One region of the Desulfitispora alkaliphila genome, then DNA from elsewhere that is predicted to be linked to it. Evidence: a T-box and tRNA genes for the amino acid it is inferred to sense, from the RefSeq annotation. Region 1 holds a T-box; the other holds one or more tRNA genes.
The links. A T-box is a leader RNA that pairs with one kind of tRNA and senses whether it is charged. The one in region 1 lies ahead of tyrS (tyrosine--tRNA ligase), so its partner is inferred to be a tRNA-Tyr.
Positions count from the first base shown of each region.

Region 2: it encodes a tRNA-Tyr, which carries the amino acid that the T-box ahead of tyrS (tyrosine--tRNA ligase) is inferred to sense. The anticodon was not compared.

Region 1 covers NZ_JBNPXS010000058.1:8,446-11,858, forward strand. Annotated here, with positions in the region: gene nagB (glucosamine-6-phosphate deaminase) at 1-674, shown strand, start outside; gene rbr (rubrerythrin) at 846-1,436, shown strand; T-box leader at 1,499-1,730, shown strand; gene tyrS (tyrosine--tRNA ligase) at 1,788-3,011, shown strand.
Region 2 covers NZ_JBNPXS010000053.1:11,063-14,475, reverse strand. Annotated here, with positions in the region: gene GGQ84_RS14105 (cell division FtsA domain-containing protein) at 1-1,305, shown strand, start outside; tRNA gene GGQ84_RS14100 (tRNA-Pro) at 1,382-1,458, shown strand; tRNA gene GGQ84_RS14095 (tRNA-Glu) at 1,461-1,536, shown strand; tRNA gene GGQ84_RS14090 (tRNA-Asp) at 1,538-1,613, shown strand; tRNA gene GGQ84_RS14085 (tRNA-Thr) at 1,623-1,698, shown strand; tRNA gene GGQ84_RS14080 (tRNA-Tyr) at 1,707-1,791, shown strand; tRNA gene GGQ84_RS14075 (tRNA-Gln) at 1,811-1,885, shown strand; gene GGQ84_RS14070 (DegV family protein) at 2,010-2,867, shown strand; gene GGQ84_RS14065 (ABC1 kinase family protein) at 2,898-3,413, shown strand, end outside.

The DNA of each region.
Region 1 (3,413 bases):
ATATATTGGCAAGTCAAATTATCTTGAAACCTAAAAGCGTCTTGGGATTAGCAACTGGATCTACTCCTATTGGGACTTATAATGAACTTATTCATATGTACAAAAATGGGATAATAAATTTTTCAGGAATCACGACTTTTAATCTTGATGAGTATTATGGGTTAAATGTTAATGATAAACAAAGCTATCATTATTTTATGGAACAGCATCTTTTTAATAATATAGATATAAAAAAGGAAAATATCCATATACCTAATGGAAAGGCAAACAATATGGATGTAGAATGTCAGCAGTATGAAAATAGTATTAAAGAAGCAGGTGGGATTGATCTTCAATTATTAGGGATTGGACAGAATGGCCATATAGGCTTTAATGAACCAAATGAAAAGTTCGAGGCATTAACCCATCTAGTAAATCTTGATACAGATACAATAGAAGCAAACGCAAGGTTTTTTGACTCAATAGATAAGGTGCCAACTCAAGCCATCAGCATGGGTATAAAAACCATAATGCAGTCAAACAAAATATTGCTTCTAGCAAGTGGCGAGAACAAAGCTGAAGCTGTGTATAAAATGATTAAAGGCAACATTACACCTGAGCTGCCAGCATCGGTGCTACAGTTACATTCAGATGTTGTAGTAATTGTAGACGAAGCAGCAGCAACTCTGTTATAAGTAAACTTTGCCACAGGGTAAGTTTTTAAGGTGTTCTAAAGCAAAGCATATGGACAATGGAATAACAAATAGGATAACTCATAATCCCCGAAAGGGGATTATTTCTTTTTTATTTGGAAAAACTAATAGCTATAATAATGTACAACTATAAGGGTAAAAGGAGAGATACAAATGAACTTAAAAGGAAGTAAGACATATGAAAATCTGATGAGGGGATTTGCTGGGGAGAGTCAAGCAAGAAATCGCTATAATATTGCCTCCTCTGCTGCCAAGAAGGAAGGATTTCATGTGGTTGGAGCTGTATTTGATTATACAGCAGACCAGGAGAGGGCTCATGGCAAAGTATTCTATCAAAAGCTTAGGGATTTTGCAGGTGATAATATTAGCATTTCTGGAGCCTATCCCGTTGATTTGTATGATGACACTGTTAAAGCTCTGAGAGCAGCCCAGCATAATGAGCTAGAAGAATGGGATGAGGTATATAAGAGTTTTGGTAAGACAGCACGGGAAGAGGGCTTTGAAGAAATTGCGCAAGTTTTTGAGGGTATAGCAACTATTGAAAAAACTCATGCAGATAGATTTGGGAGACTAGCTGATGAAATAGAAAATGGGTCCATATTCAGGAGAGGAGAGGAAATTGCCTGGATGTGTACTGTATGTGGCAATATACATGTAGGTAAAGAAGCACCAGGGAACTGTAAGGTATGTCACCATCCACAAGGGTTTTTCATGCCTTTTTCTGAATCCTTCTCACAAGATTAAGCTGCCCATGGCACTTTACTTTTTGAGCTTAATCAATTACAATGTAAATTAAAACATATTAACACAAAGCCATGAAGGGAAGAAGTAGGTCAGTTTTTCGTCTTTCAGAGAGCAGCCGGTTGGTGCGAGGCTGTAGACAGGCTGATACGAATACATCCCGGAGCTGCTACCTGAATTATTAGTAGGGTTTGATGGGTACGCCCGATATAGCGTATTAGTGCTTTTGCACTTACTGAGGGAAGTTCTGTGAAGAGCTTCCAAGGTAGAGGTGGTACCGCAATTATTGCCCTCTGTTCCAAATTGGAGCAGGGGCATTTTTTATTATTAAAATTTGTCAAAGGAGTTGTGATTATGAATATTTATGATGAACTGGTAGCTCGTGGCTTAATTGCACAGGTTACTGACGAAGAAGAAATTAAAGATCTTATCAATAGTGGTAATGCCACATTTTATATTGGGTTTGACCCCACTGCTGATTCTTTGCATGTTGGTCATTTCATGGCATTATGCCTGATGAAGCGTTTACAGATGGCAGGAAACAAACCAGTTGCCCTTCTTGGAGGTGGCACAGGCTTTATCGGTGACCCATCGGGTCGTACTGACGTACGTTCTATGATGACCCCTGAAACAATCCAGCATAACTGTGACTGCTTCAAAAAACAAATGGAAAAATTTATTGAATTCGGTGATGATAAAGCAATTATGGTCAACAATGCAGACTGGCTTTTAGACTTGAATTACATTGACATGCTTCGTGAAGTGGGCCCCCATTTCTCAGTAAATAATATGTTGCGGGCAGAATGCTACAAAAATAGAATGGAAAAAGGGCTCTCTTTCTTAGAGTTTAACTATATGATTATGCAGTCCTACGATTTTTACTACCTATATCAGAATTACGGCTGTAATATGCAGCTTGGTGGAGATGACCAGTGGTCCAATATGTTGGGTGGTACGGAATTGATTCGTCGCAAGCTGAGCCAAAATGCCTACGCTATGACAATTACATTGCTGATGAATTCTGAAGGCAATAAGATGGGAAAGACTGCAAAAGGCGCTGTGTGGCTTGATCCAAACAAAACATCACCTTTTGAGTTTTTCCAGTATTGGCGTAATGTTGGTGACGCTGATGTTCTCAAGTGTATACGCATGCTTACCTTCTTACCACTTGAGCAGATTGATGAAATGGATAAATGGGAAGGTAGTCAACTGAACGAAGCCAAGGAAATTTTGGCCCATGAACTGACTAAATTAATTCACGGTGAGGAAGAAGCCCAAAAGGCAAAAAAAGCATCTCACGCTCTCTTTTCTGGCGGCTCAGACGACTCTAACATGCCAACTACTGAAATTACAGCCGAACAGATGAAGGATGGGTCTATCGGTATTTTAGATTTAATGATGGCATGCGGTCTAACAGCTTCTAAGAGTGAAGCAAGGCGTCTGGTACAGCAGGGTGGAGTACTGATTAATGATGCTAAAGTTGAAACAATTGATTTTAATATTACTTCAGAACAATTAAAAGACGGGGTTAAAATACGTAAAGGAAAGAAAACTTACCATAAGGCTTTGATCAAATAAAGGATAGAAATGATTGCTCCCTCAGACTGCGGTTTGAGGGAGATTATATTACAGTCAACTGAATATTGATTGAAGAGAGGAGATATGTTGTGATAGCAAGTGAAGAAAAAATTGAAATTATAAAAATTGAAGATAAAGACTTAAAAGACCTCGATGTCGGCTCATCGCATCCTGGGGCTGAAGTAGGTCCCAAGGGTTGGGCTGTTCGCCCATTAAAGCGGTACGTGAGCTGGGTTCAGAACGTCGTGAGAAGTTCGGTCCCTATCCGTTTTCTTACACTGTTTTAGTTATATATAACTTAATAGGATATAGCGCTTTTATGCGCGTCAATATAAAATGTAATATGGTGAATGGATTGGCGGAAGCTTGAAAAAATTACTTAACGAAGTTGACCGAACAAAC
Region 2 (3,413 bases), on a different contig from region 1:
GTTTTAGGACAACGAATAGAGGCAAATTCAAGAGAAATAATTGCTAAAATTGAGAGTACTATAGAAGACTTAGCAGATAAAATAGCCAAAGAAATTCTGAATATCAATGGGAAAAGTCCTCAAGCAGTATTCTGTATTGGGGGAGGTAGTATGTTACCAATACTGCCTAGTGTTTTAGCCAACAAGCTTGGTTTACCTTTAGAGAGAGTCGTTGTTAAAGGAAAAGATATTATAAATAATATAAAGAGTATACCTAATAAATTTAATGGTCCTGAACTAATGACTCCGATTGGAATATTTCTAAGTTCAAATAAACGTTCTGGGTTGATAAATGTTGAAGTCAATGGAAAGTTGGCTGGTTTTTTTAGTAATGGAGAAGCAACTGTTTTAGATGCACTGATTGGAGCAGGTATTTCACCCATGAAAATTCATGGGAAACCAGGACGCTCCTTAACAGTTACAGTAAACGGAAAATTAACAATACTAAAAGGGACAGTAGGTACTCCAGGAAAAATTTTTGTTAACGGTAAAGAAGCCAACACTAAAACTACTATTGATGAATACAGCAAAATCGATATTGTGGAAGGGCGTAATGGAATAGACAGGCAAGCTCAAGTAATCGATTTATTAGATAAAAACCAATGGCCCACAATTATACTTAATGGAGAAAAAGTTTCTCTTAAACCAGAAATAACAATCAACGGTGATAAAATCAACAATTTTATGTTAACATTAGAGGATAACAGTATAGTTAAAATAATATTTTTAGAAAATTTAGGTAACCTCTTGCAATACAAAGGCTATAGATTACAGCAATTTCCTATGGATAGTTGTACATTGCACTTAAATGGTACTAAAAGAGATATTAATATTTTGAGTGAAGTTGTTAAAGTTAATGAACAGCACTGCCCTTTAAATACTATTTTAGTAAATGGTGATCATGTGATTTTGGAAAGAAAAAAGTTAGTCAACACTGTTAGTGAACTTTTAGAATTTGTAGGAGCAAGTGTTTGGAATGATTTTTATATCATAGTAAACGGAAAAGAAGTTCCATTGCCTTATAAGTCGAAAATTTACAAAAACGGTAAAGAATCAAATACAAATGAAGTTATAGAAATTGGGGATAAAATTTCAATTGTCGGTAAAAATACTAATATGATTATGGCAGATGTATTAAGTCATCTTAATTATGCAAACCCACCTATGGGTGCGCAAACAAAACTTAATATGAAAGTAAATGGAGAACCAGCTCAGTTTACTACTAGACTACAACAGGGCGACAAAATTGAATTAAATTGGCAATAAAAAAACATAACTTTTTGTAAAAAACATATTGACGTAAATAGATTATTTAGTTATAATTGAACTTGTCGTTCGAAGTCGGGGCGTAGCGCAGTTTGGTAGCGCACCTGGTTTGGGACCAGGGGGCCGGGGGTTCAAATCCCTCCGCCCCGACCAGCGGCCCGTTGGTCAAGGGGTCTAAGACACCGCCCTTTCACGGCGGTAACACGGGTTCGAATCCCGTACGGGTCACCAAGGAGCTGTAGTGTAGCGGTTAACATGCCGGCCTGTCACGCCGGAGATCGCGGGTTCGATTCCCGTCAGCTCCGCCATATTAATAAGCCGACGTAGCTCAATTGGCAGAGCAGCTGACTTGTAATCAGCAGGTTGCGGGTTCGAGTCCCATCGTCGGCTCCATTTATTTAGGAGAGGTTCCCGAGTGGCCAAAGGGAGCAGACTGTAAATCTGCCGGCTCAGCCTTCGAAGGTTCGAATCCTTCCCTCTCCACCATAATACATATACAAAACAGTGGGGCGTCGCCAAGCGGTAAGGCACGGGACTTTGACTCCCGCATGCGTAGGTTCGAATCCTGCCGCCCCAGCCAATTAATGTAATTACAATACTCTCTGCTAAGTAGAGAGTATTTTTCTTTTAATGTCACAGCAGGAATTTATAGTAAATTTCACGAAATATAATTAATACTAATAGATAGTGGGAGGTAAAACCCTATGGGTATCAGAATAGTAACAGACAGCACAGCCTATCTAACTTCAAAGCAAATTAACGATTTTAATATACAAGTAGTACCCTTAGCCGTTATTTTAGAAAATGATAATTTTAGAGAGGGAACAACCTACAGCAACAGCGAGTTTTTCGATAAACTGCGAAACTCAACTGAGGCAGTTACCACAAGTCAACCTCCAGCAGGTGACTTTCTTAAGGTATATAAAGAGATCCACGAAGAGGGTGATGAAATAATATCTATTCATTTATCTTCTGAATTAAGTGGTGCCTTTAACAATGCTAAAAGTACGGCAACCCTCCTGCCAGAAGCTAAAATATCTATGTTTGATTCTAAATCTACTATATCAGGATTACAAGCAATGACAATTCACGCTGCCAAAGCAGCTAAAGCAGGTTATTCTAGAGCAGAAATCATTAAAATGTTAGAGCTAATGAGAGATAATGCTACAGTTCTTTTTTTAGTAGATACATTGGAATACCTAAAAAGGGGTGGCCGAATAGGTGGCGCTCAAGCACTTTTGGGCACTATTCTTCAGATTAAGCCTATTCTACATATTCATGAAGGTAAAATTGATGTATTTGAAAAAGTACGTACTAAACAAAAAGCTCTTTTTAGATTAAAAAGTGTATTTACTAAATTTATTGAAGAAAATGGTACAAAAGGCTTGTGGGTAACCATACCGCAAGTAGATACCCTGGAAGAAGCTAAAGAATTGAGAAATGAATTAAATGATCTGTACCCTGAGCTAGAAATTAATCTTCAAGATGTGGGGCCGGTTATTGGCGCTCACGTGGGGCCTGGATCTATTGGAATTTCTTTCGGAAAATTGCCCCCACTTTAAACATAACTAGCACATTAAGGTGGTTTTAATATGTTGCAAAAACGATACAGAAATTTAAGCAGGTATAAGGAAATCGGAAATATCTTAGTAAAACATGGCTTCGGCTATACCCTAGATACATTTGGCTTGTCCGATTTGTTTCCCAATAAGCAACGAACTGTATCTAAGGACAGCGAAAAAAAAATGCCTGTTAGAATTAAAAACGTCTTGCAAGACCTGGGGCCTACTTTTGTTAAATTCGGTCAAATTATGAGTACCCGGATGGATCTGTTGCCTCAAGAATACATAGAAGAACTGGAAAAGCTACAGGACGATGTTCCTGTTCTTCCCCAGGAACAAGTGCGAAGTGTATTAGAAAGTGAGCTTGGAGATAAAGTTGAAAATATATTTTTAGATTTCAAGTGGAAGCCTATTGCATCAGCCTCAATTGGGCAAGTTCATTGGGGAATGTTAGAGAATGGTTATCAGGTCGCTATAAAGGTTCAGCGCCCTGGAATGAAAGAGAAAATGGAATCAGACTTGGAAATTCTCTGGGATATTGTTCAA